DNA from 4 places in the Ruminococcus gauvreauii genome. Region 1 is predicted to be linked to each of the others. Evidence: riboswitches for the same ligand, from Rfam matches in the RefSeq annotation. Region 1 holds a riboswitch; each other region holds the start of a gene.
What was found. A riboswitch is a leader RNA that binds a small molecule or an ion and turns the genes downstream of it on or off. The one in region 1 is predicted to bind cobalamin.
Positions count from the first base shown of each region.

Region 2: another riboswitch for cobalamin. It lies ahead of NQ502_RS00345 (class I SAM-dependent methyltransferase); the one in region 1 lies ahead of NQ502_RS12090 (homing endonuclease associated repeat-containing protein).
Region 3: another riboswitch for cobalamin. It lies ahead of NQ502_RS01310 (energy-coupling factor ABC transporter permease); the one in region 1 lies ahead of NQ502_RS12090 (homing endonuclease associated repeat-containing protein).
Region 4: another riboswitch for cobalamin. It lies ahead of NQ502_RS14080 (FecCD family ABC transporter permease); the one in region 1 lies ahead of NQ502_RS12090 (homing endonuclease associated repeat-containing protein).

Region 1 is NZ_CP102290.1:2,497,627-2,501,840, reverse strand. Features, by position in the region: gene NQ502_RS12095 (fibronectin type III domain-containing protein) at 1-1,544, opposite strand, end outside; gene NQ502_RS12090 (homing endonuclease associated repeat-containing protein) at 1,639-1,929, opposite strand; cobalamin riboswitch at 2,284-2,472, opposite strand; gene NQ502_RS12085 (DUF6034 family protein) at 2,606-4,000, opposite strand; gene NQ502_RS12080 (sensor histidine kinase) at 4,105-4,214, opposite strand, start outside.
Region 2 is NZ_CP102290.1:69,480-73,693, forward strand. Features, by position in the region: gene NQ502_RS00340 (ABC transporter ATP-binding protein) at 1-1,038, opposite strand, end outside; gene NQ502_RS00345 (class I SAM-dependent methyltransferase) at 1,048-1,797, opposite strand; cobalamin riboswitch at 1,904-2,080, opposite strand; gene NQ502_RS00350 (ABC transporter ATP-binding protein) at 2,223-3,362, opposite strand; gene NQ502_RS00355 (carbohydrate ABC transporter permease) at 3,382-4,214, opposite strand, start outside.
Region 3 is NZ_CP102290.1:273,821-278,034, forward strand. Features, by position in the region: gene hemC (hydroxymethylbilane synthase) at 1-407, opposite strand, end outside; partial or broken gene NQ502_RS01300 (precorrin-2 dehydrogenase/sirohydrochlorin ferrochelatase family protein) at 414-890, opposite strand; gene hemA (glutamyl-tRNA reductase) at 880-2,112, opposite strand; cobalamin riboswitch at 2,339-2,527, shown strand; gene NQ502_RS01310 (energy-coupling factor ABC transporter permease) at 2,666-3,418, shown strand; gene NQ502_RS01315 (energy-coupling factor ABC transporter substrate-binding protein) at 3,418-3,714, shown strand; gene NQ502_RS01320 (sirohydrochlorin cobaltochelatase) at 3,772-4,214, shown strand, end outside.
Region 4 is NZ_CP102290.1:2,961,717-2,965,930, reverse strand. Features, by position in the region: gene NQ502_RS14090 (adenosylcobinamide amidohydrolase) at 1-341, opposite strand, end outside; gene NQ502_RS14085 (ABC transporter ATP-binding protein) at 350-1,582, opposite strand; gene NQ502_RS14080 (FecCD family ABC transporter permease) at 1,598-2,626, opposite strand; cobalamin riboswitch at 2,753-2,881, opposite strand; gene NQ502_RS14075 (peptidoglycan D,D-transpeptidase FtsI family protein) at 2,990-4,214, opposite strand, start outside.

The DNA.
Region 1 (4,214 bases):
CAGCTGACCTTCAAAGTCTGGGATCCCCACGGCGTCACCCTGCTCAGCACCGAATAATCCGGCATCGAACCTTTAACCGTCACCTTACAGGTCGCCTTCTTGTTTCCATCCGCAGAAGTGGCCGTTATGGTCGCCGTGCCGTCGTTGACCGCCATCACTTCGCCATCCGCCGCCACCCGTGCAACCTTCGCATTGCTGGTGGTCCATATGACCTGCTGATTATCCGCATCCGCCGGAGCCAGGCTGGCAGTCAGGCGCTTCTTATCCCATTTCGTGTTGAAGCTCAGCGATGTTTTATCCAGCGAGATCCCTTCTACCTTCGTGACTTCTTTCGTCAACGTCACTTCCTGCGGGCTGCCCGCATAGTCCGGAAGCACGCCGTCCTGCTCCTGCTCAGAGAACACCAGCACCCTGTATCCGTTCTCCTCAAAGCCTTCCGGCAGCGCGATGGTTCCGCTTCCGGCTGCATGTTCTGACGTATCCGCCACCTTCTCATAGCTTATAATCTCTGCCCCTTCACTGTCCGTGATAACGGCGGATACCTGCTGGCCTTCACCGACGGTAGCGCCCTCGAAGCTGATGGACGCCGTATTATTTTTGAACGAGGCAGAGAGGATCTCCACCTGTTGACTGTCATCTTCAAATGTCAGCTCCCATGCGCCCTCTTCCTGCGCCGGCTCCGAGAACAGAATCTTCTCTATCTCCAGCTGCACCGCCGGCATAGCGCCTCCGTTTATCCCGCTTCCCATTCCCACACTTCCATCTGTAGAAAGCGACCAATAATGAGCCCTTGTCCCTCGCGAGGACCGCAGGGTTGCCTTTCCAAAACCATCCCGTATGGTCGCTCCCAGATAAGCCGCATAGTCTGTTACCAGCACCCTTCTCGAATCCGAAGGTCTAGTCGATGTCTCAAAGCCGTATGCGGTATTTGTCAGCTCGCTGCCGGAAGGCGCAAATACTTTCACCCCGCCGACATCCGGCACCAGCTCAAAATCCAAACCCGCCTGATATCCCGCGCCTGACGTGTCAGCCAGCATGCTCAACTCCCGTTCTGTGAACGCGGCGGCGGCAAAGGTGGTGTTCAGCCATTCCTTTAAGTAACTCTCCTCCCAGGTTGCGACCTGGGGCTTTTCCAGATAGTAGTCGCACATATCCAGGATCTGATCGGACAGCAGATACATGGCATCGCCCTTTTCCTCCGCGTCCAGATTGGCGGAGCTGCCGGTATCGAGCACCTTCCATTTAATCGGCTCCGTCAGGAACTCCCCCGTGTCTTCATCCAGCGTCTGCTGATACTGCCCCAGGTAAACATAATCACCGTCCCAAGCGGCGGCACCCTCTTCCCCGGGCGTCGGGTTTGCGATCCCGTCCACACCGAACTGCAGGGCACACGCGGATTCCTGTTCATCCGCCAGCACCGGAATCGCCGGGGCTGCAGCCCCGCCCACCATAACGGCGGTCAAAACTCCCGTCATCGTCCGGTAGAAAGCCCTCGGGCTCCTCCGCCCGTATTGTTCTGTCGTCTGCTGTAAGTTCTTTTTCATGTCGTCCTCCTTCTCTTTCATCCTCCGTCTTTCGAGAATGTTTTATATGAATGTTTTATATATCGGAGCAGTGCCCCGCTATAACCGATATCCTTCACAGCCCCGCCATGCCATTTTTCCACTCCAGCGCCTTCTGCTTCTTGCGCATCTGTCCGCTGTCATTCAGATACGGCAGCCCTGCGGCCTCCATCACCCGTTTCCAGGTCCGAAAGCGTTTTTTCAGGCTCCCGGCATTCGGAACCTCCTGTTTTGTCGGAGTATAACCGAGTGTGCGGTACATCTGCAGCACCACATGCAGCATCTCCCTGTCTCTCGATGTCAGTGTTTCTCCCGGCTTCCAGTAGTTTTGTTTCTCCCTGCGGTCATTTCTCTTACCATTTTTCATTTGGACTCCCTTTACCCTGTTGATTTTGTCAGCGCACGGCATGAGTCCGGTTCGTTTTTCAGTCATTTCAGGTAAGTAATCGCTGGATTCTTGCAGAGTATTTTTGATTGACGGGGAATTCCGCCGGTATCTCCTGCCAACTAAAAAAGGAGCCCGGCAAAGGCTCCAGTTAAAAAGTGCAGTTTTAAAACCCGGCATCAACTTATGTAAACCTCTCATCATAGATTGATATTGGCCGTCAGCCGGATATTGTTGCTGCGCGGAGAGTTTAACCTTCCCTCAAGAAACAACAAATCTCCCCTTACGGGGAGATGGCCTGCACTTCTTTATACTCTATTCGCCATGCTTACGAATATCTTTTTCACAGATCACGTTGTTGTATACTGACTCAGGTTCGTCCTACTAAGGCGCCTTCCCAGAATTATCGCTCCAGTGGCATACTGCCCGTTCGTCCCCCACACAGTAGAGATAGGCTGTTCCGGATTCTCACCGGATTCCAGTTAAACAGGTGCAAGCACCTGACCGTGATCCTTATCTAATTTTTATGTTCTTAATCCTTATGTTAGCTTTTATTTAACATACCACTATTTACTGAAAAATTCAATCAAAAACTTTGCATATAACAAACCGGAATACGACAGAGGTATTGCATGATCAGTCTGTACAAAAAATATTTTCAATAACCTGCCCCCCTGTCTATCACACTGCCGTCCACTGCGTTCAATGTAAGGAAAGACTTAAGTGCAGCCGGGTGATCTTCGCTAATATCCGTATCTATGCTTTCTCCATAGTATCCCATAAAATCCCAGACCGGCAGATAATAATACTCATCACCCGCGCCTGCTCTGGCAACCCGCATCATGGAAAGCGTCACTTCGCTTATGGTAACTTCCCTGTGTTCCTCATCAGCAGAGACCTCCGCTTCCGCCTGCAGCGGCAGAATCACACGCGCAGTCCCGATGATCTCCTCATAAGTTTTCACCGCCACGTCATCATTGACCGTCTCAAGCATCCTGGGCGGGCATTCCCATTTGAAACCGACCACGCCCTGATCATTGACCATCACCTGAATGGTTTCCTGTCTCCAGGGTTCCCCGTCATCTCTGCCGTCACCGCCAAACGCCTTTGTTCCCACAAAGTCACTGACAGGCAGCCCCGGTACGCCGCCGATCAGCCTGCTCAGTGTAAAAACATAAGTCTCCCGTCCATCTGCCGATGTCTTCCCCGCCGCCACAATTTCACATTCGGATATGCCGCAGTCCAGGGCAGTCTGCAGAGCCGCACGTTCAGCCTCCTCCCTCGACATGGAAATGTCAAGCTGTTCCATATCCTGCAGCGGCCGGGCAAATGAAAAATCGTGCCCCGACACATCGTATTCCATTCCCGCACCTGTGATCTTGTCAGCATCGCGGTCATTGTAAGCGCAGAATTCCATCGGCGGCGTCTGTCCGTCTCTGATATTGACCGATTCACCGCCGGAACCGTTATCCTTCATCTCAATTTCTGTGACTGGAGATTCGCCTTTTGATACAGTCTCGTAATCTGCCTCCAGCTGGGTGATCATATCCCCGAGCCAGGCAATTTCTTCTTCCAGGTCCTCCACCGGCGCGGGCTGCGGACCTTCCCCGCCGTTTTCTTCGGGATACCCCCCATTTTCTTTCAGGTACTCCAGATTTGCTTTTTGTGTTGAAATTTCAGACTCCAGCCAGTCCTTATCGCTCAATGAATTGTCATAAAGATCGGCATCGCCGAAAAATAAATCAACCGCATGTCTCACCTCATCCAAAGTAAAACCGCGAGGCACACACGACACAACCGATAATTGCTGCTGATCCGGCACATGAATCCCGGCATCCACATGAATGCGGACCGCCCCGTCTTTTGTCTCTAATTCCTCCTGCCATCTGCTGCCGGCAGGCTTTTCCTCCCCGGCGGTATTCACCTTCACCAGTTCCTTCTCCAATGCTTTGATGCCCGTATTAGCAGCGCTTTCTTTCACCGCCGCAGACTGACACGCAGAAAGAGACAGGACAGTGACAAGCGTTAATACAACTGATATGATTCGTTTCATAAAACCGGCTCCTTTCTAACTGTTTTTTTATTGTTATCAGTAACACCAGCCTTATTGTAATATCCTCCGGGTTTTCATGTATTCAGCAGTATATGATCAAAGTGTTATTTTTCAAAAATGATACTGACTGCAGTGCCTGCCCCCTGACGGCTTTCAATATGAAGCCGTGCCTTATGCTTCTTAAGGATCAGTTCACAAAGTGCGAGTCCGAGAC
Region 2 (4,214 bases), 1.7 Mb from region 1:
CTTATCGTAATGAAAGAATACCTGATTCATGGAAATCTCCGGGAGCTTCCCGGTGAGCTGATTCGGACCTTTTCCATCCTTCAATGCGACCGGTTCATCCAGCACCGCAAACAGCTCTTCTGCAACGGAGAGTCCCAGATAACTGCTGTGCCAGTATGTATTCATATCATTCAGGGGCTTCATACATTCACCTGCCAGGAACAGAATGATCAGGAGACTTCCATAGGATAGCTTTCCCTGAGCCATGTGATACGCTGCAATGGCGATGCTGGCTGCCGTTCCGATGGCCGTACACGTAACGATCACTGCTGAGTCAGACAGGGAAATTCCCAGATTTTTCATGGATTCTCCTGCAAATCCCCAGGCACGCTCCGCCAGCTTCTTTCCTTCCCGTTTGCTGACTCCCATGGATTTCAGCGTATTCATACCCTGCATGCTGTCGATATACTGAGCATTCAGATCTGCATAATCCTGCCAGTATTCAATCATAACTTTAGATACTGCCGGCATGAATAAATGGGGAACTACGATGGCTAAAATCGCCATAATCAAAACAAGAAGCCCTACTGCCCAGTCCAGTGTCCACAGATAAACCGTAGAAAACAGCGTTGTCACAAATACCACAACCGTCTGCGGCAGGTACTGGACCAGAAACGCCTCAAAAGACTCGACCCCGTCTGTGATCAGTGACTGCAGGTTTCCCGTCCGTTTGTCGTTTCTATAGGACGGTCCCAGCTGCATCAGTTTTACCAGCATCGTATTCCTGATGACCGCCTTTACCTTGGCCGCCATCTTTTTCGCGTATCCTTCCTGATATCGTACCAGAAATGACCGGAACAATAATGCCAGCAGGCATATTGCCAGATATCCCAGCACAGCCGACAGCTGCTTTTTATCAAATACAGCTGTGACGCCCTTTGCAAGGCAAAATGCCTGTATAAAACTGCACGCAACCATGGATAGTCCCAATATGACCTTGACTGCAACATCTCCCGGTATCTTTTTTAGAAATTCAATCAGTCTTATGTATTTTCCCATAATCGTCCGTTATTTTTCTGCGCCCACCATAAAGGCCGGTGTCAGTTTATTGAGTTCCTTTCCTTTTTCATCCCAGACTTTATCGATGATATTCGGCTCCGCAAATACTCTTGCAAATCCCAGTGACATCAGATATTCCAGATCCCACAACGGGCGAACCTTATCACTCATGAAGAGCTGACGGCTCAGTTCATCTCCTTTCTGTGGATTTGCATGAGCATGTACGTTCCGTCCGTATTTTTCATTAATTCTGGCTTCATTGTCCCGGTATCGTTTTCCAAGTTCCTCGTCGTACAGATAAAGATACCAGCACGCATCAAATACCAGCAGCCTGCCTCCCGGCTTCAGCACCCGTTTCCACTCCCTGTACGCTTTCTGAGGATCCCCCAGGGTCCATGTTATATTTCTGCTGATCACCATATCAAAGGTATTATCCGGAAACTGCAGGTCCTGACAGTCCATCGTCTGCAGTACTGCGTGCTGTCCCCGGGCTTTTACGTTTTCCTCTGCACAGGAAATCATATTTTCGGTAATATCGATTCCCGTCACCTCATGTCCCTCTTCCCCCAGAATGACCGGAAAAAATCCCGGACCGCATCCCGCATCCAGAATTTTCAGAGAGCCGCTGCGTGGTACATAATCCCGAATCAGTGCCTTCCACGCCTCGCACTGCGGTCCGTCCAGTTCCTCCTGAATTCCACGGCTGTAGACCTTCGCCTCACCCTCCCAATAATCTTTGATCTCGCTGTTCAGTTCCATGTTGTCCTCCTTTTCATCTGGTTGTCTGTGCTTTAAATAAAAAAAAACGGCCCACTACGGCCGTAAACACACAAATAACATATGCTCCTTATACACCGTAAGAATCATAACTACTTCTGTGCAAGCAGTTCTCCTGACTTAAGATCATCACATTCTCCCACCTTCCCGGGTAAATACCCAGTGGCACTTTGAAAGAATGCTCCCTAACACAGTGACGGGATCGTACCGGATTCTGACCGGTTTCTCTATTAATCCTTTCGGAACTTGCACAGTTTAACTATAAAATTGTATTAAATTTGCTCTTTTATGAGAATATCACCTTTTTTATCTGAAGTCTACAATTTTTTTCGCTTAAATTCATTCCATTTTGTTATATCAATTACAGCATTGCATAACACCCGTACGCGTTTTCATCACCCGGATTCTTATGTTGTACTGCGGTGCTTCGTATCCGTCTGCACTCTCGTCAATCGCTCTCCCTCTGCATTAAATACATGTATCTTCTCCTGCTTCAGACGAACATATATCTCATGTCCAATTTGACCGGGGAAATCAGCATTCGTCATTACCGTAAGATTCGGTATGCCGGACGCAGTAAGAAAAACAGCCACCTCACGCCCTGTATTCTCCAACAGGTCGATTTCCATCCGGATGGCGCCAGGTTCTTTCTTTGAAGCAAGCTCAATGTGTTCCGGACGGATACCAGCCTTAAGCGGTTCTTGTAATTGCTCCCCAGGCAAACCACTTATGTCTATAGGAATACGGGCTTCACCCAGAGTCAGAAAATGCTGTGCATGATATGACACAATCCTGGTATCCCATATATTCATATTGGGAGAGCCTATAAATCCGGCAACGAAAAGGTTAGCCGGATTTTGATAAATCTCCTGCGGCGTCCCAAACTGCTGTAAAACGCCGCAATTCATTACAGCAATACGTGTCCCCATTGTCATAGCTTCGATCTGGTCATGTGTAACATATATTGTTGTTACACCCAATTCCCGCTGAAGCGTTATAATCTCCCGGCGCATCTCTGTGCGGAGTTTTGCATCCAGATTTGCCAGCGGTTCATCCATCAAAAAAAGCTTAGGCCTTCTCACCAATGACCGCGCAAGAGCCACACGCTGACGCTGTCCCCCTGAGAGTGCACCGGGCTTCCGTTCCAACAGAGTGTCCAGTTCCAGCTTTTTTGCCACCTCAGCTACCCGTGCCGCTGCCTCCTGCTTTTTGGTATGGTGCATTTTGAGGGGGAACGCAATATTATTCTTTACCTTCATATTCGGATAGAGGGCATAATTCTGAAATACCATTGCAATGTCACGGTTCTTAGGCGGTACTTTATTAACTACCCTGCCATCCATCATGATCTCGCCGCTGCTGATGCCCTCAAGTCCCGCAATCATACGAAGCAGTGTAGTCTTTCCACAGCCGGAAGGCCCCACGAAAACAATAAATTCACCCTGTTCTATTTCCATATCCATATTGATAACGGCGTGTACATTGCCTGGATACCACTTATTTACTTTGTGTATTTGCAGGCCGCCTGCCCGAACTTCATTTTCCATAAACAGCTCCTTTTATATTTTAGTCCTTCATTCCAGAAGATATAATGCCTTGTTCAAGATATTTCTGCCCGAACATAAATATCAGAAGCGGCGGCATAAGTGTAATCAGTGATGCGATCAGCGATACTCCCGCATTGTCCGCGGTGATATTCGCCATATACAGAGACAACGGCCAAAGTGTCTGATCCTTTAAGAATGCCTGAGGTGCCTCCATTGCGTTCCAGTACTCCAGAAATCCCAACACAACTGCGGAGAGGATACCCGGTGCGCCGAGAGGTATACCCAATCTCAAAAATGTCTGGATAGGAGAAGCACCATCCACAGCTGCTGCCTCAGTAACCGCCCCCGGTATCGTCATAAAGAATCGGGTCATGATGAATACCGGAAGGGTTGATGCGGCGCCTGGCAGAATAATGGCCCATGCGGTATCAATAAGGCCTAACTTATTCAAAACCAGATAACTGGAAACCATAGTCACTTGAAAAGGCATCAGCATAAGGACAATATATAAGGTGTAAAACACTTTTTTTCCGCGAAAGTCAAAACGTGCAAATGCCCATGCCGCAGGAGCGCCCAAAACAATATGGCCCAATATAATGGGAAAGACCTGTTTACAGGAATTCCAGAATACATTAAAAAATTGAGGTGTATCAAACAACAGCTCCGCATAAGCCTGGAAGGTCGGGTAGCGTGCAAAAATCGGCCATGCAGCGAAGCCATCACCACTTTCTAAAACCGGGGCAAGGTTCCCGGACAACTCCCCGGGTCCCATAAGTGTACCGGATGAAAGCATCCACAGCGGTACCCATACAAAAGCTGCGATCATAAAAAGAATGAGACAGATAAAAATTT
Region 3 (4,214 bases), 1.9 Mb from region 1:
CGAAGCTGCAGAATTCTTCTCAGGCTGGAACAGCCGACAGGTTTTGAGAAATCGATTTCTTCTGCCCCCTGCGGCAATACGAGAACATCTCTCGGGTCTTCCCTCTTCGAAAATGCAACGACCGGAAGTTCATCCGGAACTTCCATCGGCATATCCTTAAGGCTGTGTACGGAGAGGTCGCTGCGCCTGTCCAGCAGAGCTTTGTCCAGCTCCTTGACAAACAACCCTTTTCCTCCCACCTTATCGAGCGTCCGGTCCAGAATGATATCGCCGGTCGTCTTCATCGTCAACAGCGAAACTTCTGTTTCCGGGCACGTTTCTTTTATATATGAGATCACCATCTCGCTTTGAATCACCGCGAGTTTGCTCTCCCGGCTGCCAACACAAAATTTTTCCGGTGCTGCCATAGTTATTCGTCCTCCTGTAAAATCGTCGAGTGCTTTTTCTATCGCCTGCCTGGCGCGTTTTGCCCTGCCGTGGTCCCTGCCTCCCGCATTGACCCCCGCCACCAGCGTATCTCTTTTGACAATGCCGGGAAAATGAAAATCACATTTCGTCCGGTCGCTGATGACATTTACCAATATGCCCAGGCATTTGCATACACTGTAAATGTCTTCGTTCAGCCCCTCGTCATCCGTGCCGGCAATCACAATATCGGCCCCGTATAGATCCTCTCTCTCATACTTCTTCTCACATATTTTTATCCGTCCTTCTTTTGCCAGTGTCAGCACACGCTCATCAAAACGGGGTGCAACCACGACAATGTTCCGTGTGAATTCCGACAGTGTCCCGATCCTGCGCGACGCGATCTTTCCTGCACCGATCACTACGATCTTTTTCTCTGACAAATCCACAAAAAGCGGAAAATACGCCTGTCCATTACTCTTCATACAGCTTTTCCAACCCTTCCACACAGGCTAAAAATGTTTCTTTTTCCAGCGAATCCCGCAGTCCGAAGATCATTTTTCCGACTACTTTCCCTGCCGCCAGTTCGATTGACTTTCTGAGTGTCTCCCTCTCTTTGTCCTCCAGCGGAAGTTTGCCAAGGATCTTATGTATGCGCAGCTCCAGATCAGTCGCCGCGTCCTCCTGGATTTCCTGAATCCTCGGGATCAAATCCCTGCCGTCATACCAGTCATAGAATTCTTTCTGCTGTTCCAGAAGAATCGCCTCAGCCTGGTCAAAGGAATCCTTCAGATAGTCACCGACCGCCGTGATCTGAAAATCATCGATGTCATACAGCGTCACATGTTCCATCTCACCGATGGCCGGTTCGATGTCCCTGGGCACAGCAAGATCGATGAAAATAATATCATGCGTAAGATCCGCTTCCCCGAGCAGTTCCCGTGTCAGTGTAAAATTGGGACTTGCTGTCGCACTGACTACCACATGGCATTTTGGCAGCAGATCCATACGCTCTCCGTAATTGATCCGGGCACATCCCTTCGGAATCGTTACCATGCCGCTCCGATACTGCCGTACTGTGACAGTCACCGCAGCACCTGCCCTCTGCATTGTCTGTGCAGCCAGTTTTCCCATCTCTCCATTTCCGATCACCATGCATGTTTTTCCCTGTATCTCATAGCCCTGCTCTTTCAGCATGGAAACTGCACGGTCCATCGCCGTAACGTTTGCTCTTGAGAAGGTAACATCCGTTTTTACTTTTTTTGCCGCCGTCACCGCCATGCGGAACAATACTTCCAGTACACTGTCAGTCATATAATTCTCACGTGCAAGCGACAGTGCATCTTTTACCTGGGTAATGATCTGATCCTCCCCGAGGATCTGGGATTTCAGCCCGCAGGTCAGATGGAACAGGTGGTTCACCGCGTCTTTTCTCTCACGCATGACAAAATACTGACCAAACTGTGTCGGATCCACTTTCTTGATGATGCACAGTTCTTCCACGAGTGAACCTTCCCACTCTTCTTCCACACTGGCCCAGATTTCCATACGATTGCAAGTTGAAAGTATGATGCATCCCAATATGCCGTCGCTGCATTTCAGCTGTTCCATGGCAGCAGCTGCATTCTTCTTCGTAAAGGAGAATAATGCCCTTACATCCACAGATGCCTTGTTATGATCAATACCCACCATACAAATACTCATCATTTGTTCCTCCAGAATTTATTCCTCCCCATCATAGCACATACTTTTAAAAATGCAAAATCTATTTTCTAATTTTAAGAAATTCGTAACTATTCAGGACGGTGCATCTTCTTGCCCGGCTAACAGCCCGGCAAGAAGCATCGGATGTTTTTACACCTATTTTCCCGCCGTCCTGAACTGTTTTAAAAAATTCATTTGACATTAGACGGACAACGCGATAAAATTTATCATAGAATTGAATGTGAAGTGGAGCCTGCGTATTTCTCCGCAGGGTAAGAGGAAAGTGAGTGCAAGTCTCACACGGTCCCGCCGCTGTAATGGAAGAGCCGTATCTTATGATGTCACTGGTGAAAACTGGGAAGGCAAGATACGGTGGTGACGCCTGAGTCAGAAAGCCTGCCCTTCACAAGCGATTTACACCCCGGTTACGAACGATGGCCTGGTGTAAGGAAACGGCAAATTCTAACATGCTGCCGTTTCAGTGCGCCTGTCTATGTGAAGTGGGATTCCTTAGATACGGCGTTCTTTTTTTGTAAAAATGAGAAAGGAGAAAATTATGACAAAGTCACAAAGAACAATTGTTTTAATCGCCGCAGTTTTTGCACTCTCGTTTGGAATTCTGCCGGCTGCAAACGCGATGCACATTATGGAGGGCTATCTCCCGGCCAAGTTTTGCATTGCCTGGGGAGTTGTCTGCGTACCATTCTTAATCGCAGGTTTCTTCTCCATAAAGAAAACACTTTCCGGAAACCGGAAACTGATCATGATCCTGGCCATGGTGGGAGCGTATGCCTTCGTCCTGTCCTCACTTAAGATTCCGTCTGTTACAGGAAGCTGTTCACACATGACAGGAACCGGTCTCGGTGCGATCCTCTTTGGTCCCGCCGCTGTCAGCATTGTCGGACTGATCGTTCTGGTCTTCCAGGCAATTCTGCTCGCACACGGAGGTCTTACCACTCTTGGCGCAAATACATTTTCCATGGCGATCGCCGGTCCTCTGGTGTCCTATGGAATCTACAAGCTTTGCAATAAACTGAAAGTACCGAAGCTGGTGTCTGTATTTCTGGCAGCCTTCCTCGGAGATCTGTTTACATACGTGGTCACCAGCGTCCAGCTGGCAATCGCATATCCATCCGCTGACGGCGGATTCGGCGCTTCCCTCGGGAAATTCCTGGCTATCTTTGCGGCCACTCAGATACCGCTTGCAATCATAGAAGGTATCCTGACCGCTATCGTGATCATCGGTCTGGAATCTTACGCCAAGTCTGAACTTTCAGATCTTGGATTTTTAAGAGGGAGGAATGCATAATGACTAAAAACACAAAAACTGTACTGATACTTCTGCTGCTCGTTGTTGTGATCGCTGTCGTACCTTTATTTCTGAAAAGCGGCGCCGAGTTCGGCGGTGCCGACGGTGCGGCATCCGAGATGATCGAGGAGATTCAGCCGGGTTATGAAACCTGGGCTGATCCTATCATGGAGCCTGCCAGCGGAGAAATTGAAAGTCTTCTCTTCTGCCTTCAGGCCGGTCTCGGTGCCGGAGTCTTCGGATTCGTCATGGGACGCCTGGTAGAGAGAAAAAAACACGAACCTAAACGGACATGACGCCTAATGGCATCATCACCACAAATGAAAGTAGAAAACACAGGAGGAACACGCCCCATGCCGGACGCATCCAAAAAAGCAATTCTGGTTGTCAGCTTTGGTACCAGTTTTGCCGAAACGAGAGAAAAAACAATTGACGCTATTGAAAAAGAGATTGCAGACGCTTTCCCTGACTATCAGATTTACCGCGCCTGGACCAGTAAAATGATCATGGCGAAGCTGTTACGGCGTGACGGCATCAAGATCCTGAATGTCAGAGAGGCAATGGAGAAAATGCGTGATGACGGTATTACGGATGTCATCGTTCAGCCGACTCACGTGATCAACGGTATCGAAAATGAATTGATGACGGAGGATGCACTGATGTATCAGTCTTCCTTCTCATCCATAACCTTCGGCAACCCGCTGCTCACAACCGAGGAGGACAATCATCATGTAGTACACACCATCGCGGCGCATTTCTCCCACCTCCGTGAGGACCACGAAGCTCTCGTACTGAT
Region 4 (4,214 bases), 460 kb from region 1:
TCAACACCCGCCGTCACCAGTGCGGAAACTGTCAGCTCCCTGTAGGTTTTGACTTTTACCACGGTATGTTCCATTGAGGCAGCCGTCCCAAGCCCTGTCGAGCATTCTGCTTTGAGTCCAAGCTCTTCTGCCGCCAGCGCCATATGTTCCGGATACGTGGCCGCACGCAGCCGGCACTCCCCGGTGTCCGCCTCTTTCATATCAAGATTAAACGCCGCCGTGAGATGTTCGCTGAATCCTCCGCCCAGCGGACCGGTGCTCAGTACTCTCCGTTTTCCTGCAAAACGGATCACTGTGGCACTTTGCAGGCTTATCATCTGGTCTGATCCAAACTGTTTCATATCCTCACCTACGCAAATTTCCTGAATGGCTTTTCTGCACTCTGATGTTTCAGGTTTTCCAGTACCTCAGCTATACTGCTGCAGAAAACCAGATCCTTGCATACAGCCGAAAACAGACGGCTGCTCTCTTTTGGATCCCTCATGGACAACACGGTACTGCCGTTTATCACAGCCTGTGTGATCAGCTCCAGATTCCTCCGGTTCATGGACCCGCATGGAAAACCGGAATCGATCACAAAACGGCAGTGTTTCATTCTTTCGGCTGCCTGTCTCAGATGAATCGCGGATACCGGTTCAAATGCCTCCTCCTGCACAACATGAGTACAGATCGCGCGCGCTATCTGGGCATCCACATCGTTCTCATGCAGCACACCGCTCGCAGTTCCGTATCCGCCCCTCTCCAGGCTCCTGTACAGCGGAATCGCAGTACCGCAGCCCGGAACTACAAAGACTTCTTCCTCATAGTTTCCGGTCAGCTCCACGCTTCCAAGCAATTCATTGTACCTGGCACCCTTTACATTGTACAGTTCCTGCAGCGTGCCGCTTCTGATCACATCCTCCGGCGCACCCTGTGCGATCACTTTTCCATCCTTGACCATCAGCAGAGTCTGGCAGCCTTTTGCAGCAAGGTCAATATCATGCAGAGAAAGGATTGCGGTAATCCCGAGCGTACGGCAGAGATTATTTAAAATCTGTATGATTTCAACTTTGTGGTGAATATCCAGATGGCTGGTCGGCTCGTCGAGTATGATCAGTTCCGGCTGCTGCACAAGCGCCCGGGCGATCATCACTTTCTGCTTTTCACCGTCGCTGAGCTCACTGTAATATCGCTCCGCCAGATGCTCTACTCCCACCTGTTCAAACGCCCCGTTGATGACCTCATAGTCTTCCTTTTCCAGCTTTCCCCAGAAATTCGTATGGGGATAGCGTCCCATGGAGACGAGTTCATATACCGTCATCAGCGCAGGGGCGGACTGTTCCGTCAGCACCACCGCCAGCTTTTTTGCGAGTGCATTTTCCCGCAGGCTGCTGATATCTGTCCCGCCAATCTGCACGGTCCCTGAGACGGGCGCAAGCAGGCCTGAAAGCGTACGCAGAATAGTGCTCTTGCCCGCCCCGTTGGGACCGAGGAGGCAGATCATCTGTCCTTTCAATCCTTCCAGATTCACTCCCTCCACCACAGTCTTATTCTCATAGCCTGCATTCACCTGAACTGCATTTACAATCAATTCATTCTTCATCTTATATCAGCCTTTCTATAGTTCCTGACCCTTCTGGCGGATCAGGAGGAATACTACCAGCGGCGCTCCTACGACCGAAGTCAGCGCACTCAAAGGAAGTTCAACCGGGCTGAGCAGCAGCCTGGTACCCAGATCGCAGATTCCTGTCATCAGCGCCCCGCAGATGCAGACAGCCGGCAGCACAACTCTGTTATCGGAAGTCTTAAGGAGCATGCGTACAATATGCGGGACAGCAAGTCCGACAAAAGAAATCGGTCCTGCAAAAGCAGTTACAAGTGCTGTCAGCACACTGGAAATGAACACAATCATAATGCGGAAACGCTGTATTCTCACACCCATCGATTTTGCATAGCGCTCCCCCAGCATCATACTGTTCAATGATTTACCCATGAAGAGAGCTGCAGCCAGAAACGGAATCCCGACCACATAAAGCACGGCTACCTGCTCCCATGTAATTCCGGCAAAGCTTCCGAGTGACCAGCGATAGAAACCCGTCACCTTCTCCTTATCGGCCAGCGCGGAGAGCATGCTGGTCACGGCACTGCAGACAAATCCTGCCATCAGCCCGATGATCAGCAGCGTCGATATACTTTTCACTTTTCTGGAAGCCCAGATGACACAGAGCATGACCGCCATTGCGCCGATAAATGCACCTGCGACCATTCCCATCGGAGGTATGCTTTTCATCCCGAAGCTGAATCCTCCGAGCGTCACAAGTCCGACAAACAGTGTGGAACCCGATGAAATGCCCAGCACATACGGTTCTACGATCGGATTGTTGAAAAACACCTGCAGCAGTACGCCTGCGGCGGCAAGGGCAGCTCCCCCAATGACGGTAGCGAGCGTTCTCGGGAGCCTGATGTTCTGTACAATCGCACGGTTTGTCTCCGCCACATCCGGACTCCCGGTAAAAATCCCCAGGATTTCACTCATGGATATTGACACCGATCCGAGTGCAATATTCAGTAAAAAGACAACCACCGCCGCGGCTGCGAAAATTCCCAGCAGCATTACTCTGCGTGAATGATTCTCATTGGTTTTCAAACTTACTTTCCCTCCTCTTATATCAGAAAAATCCCGTATTGAGGATTTCTTCTCAATACGGGATCGCTATCATCCTTTTACCGTACCTCCTGAATTCGAAGAGTCCTGTACGCCTTATCATACCGTGTGTTCTGACTTATACATCAACATGATTCTCCGCCTTCCCGAATACTCTCAGTGGCCGAACTTTTCGTTCCCGGAAAATCACTCCGTAATTACAGCAGCGCTCCTGTGCGGGATTCTCACCCGTCTTCCTGGCCTGTACGTTCCCAAACGGCCCGCATCAGCCAAAACGGCATCATAGTGTTTTTTATCATTATATTTTCTTGGGCTCAATATGTCAACTGTCGGATTTTTCCGCTGTTAATTCTCCAGTCCTGCCTCTTCATTGGTAACTCCGTCGTCCGTCTGTGTATTTCCGCCTTCAACATCTTCATCGTCCTCCAGCGGCTCCGGAACAGAAGTATCGGAGACACCCTCTGAAGTGCGGTCCTCACCTTCCATATCAAAGATCTCTTCGAGTGAGATGCCATCGTCAGCTGATTCCCCATCCGTTCCTTCATCCGGAAAAATATTCATATAGGGCAGAATCTCCGACATGATATTGTGTGCGAGATACTGCGCATAAGTGCTGATCGACTGAATCTCTACATTCGGTTCGTCCACAACGGTGTATATCACCACCTGCGGATCGTCAAGCGGTGCAAAGCCGACATACGAAATCAGATATTTGCCATTTCCCCGCGGAATCTTCTGAGCCGTACCGGTCTTTCCTCCCATGCTGTATCCATCCACCTTGGCATATTTTCCGGTACCATTGCTTGCGACAACCGCACCCATGTATTCCCTGATATGAGCTGATACTTCTTCAGACACGGTCTGTTTCATAAGTACAGGTTCTACGTTTTTTATGACTGCACCATCGCTGTTGAGAACCTTGCTCACGATATGCGGCTGATAATAATATCCCCCGTTGATCACAGAGCAGATGGCAGCCGTCTCCTGAATCATCGTGCAGGTATATCCCTGCCCGAAAGACGATGTGGCAAGTTCCGTCTGCCCCATCGTATCTGTTGTATGCGTAATACCGGATGCCTCGCCCGGCAGATCGATGCCTGTCCTTAATCCAAAGTTAAAGACATTCTGATAGCGGATGAAATCCTCCACGCCCATCTTCTCCGCCATTTGCATCAGTGCTGAATTGCAGGAATTTTTCATTACCTCCGACAGGGTCTGCGTCTCATGGGCTCCGGGATAGACGGAACATTTGATCGTCTCACCGGCGACCACCTCATATCCCCCGCAGTAAAAGGTATCATCGTAGGAGATGTCCCCGCTCTCAAGAGCTGCCGCCACAGACATCGGTTTCACCGTGGAGCCAGGCTCATACGCATCGCTGATACAGTAGTTTTTCCAGATGCCGTTCAGGTTATCCAGCATGGTCTCATTTGACATTTTGTCAATCTCTTCCTGCGCATAGAATGGGGTCAGATCCCTCGGATTATTGAGATCATAGGGATCCGAACTGCCCATTGCCAGAATTTCTCCTGTATTGGGATTGGCAACCACGACGCCCACATTTTTGGCG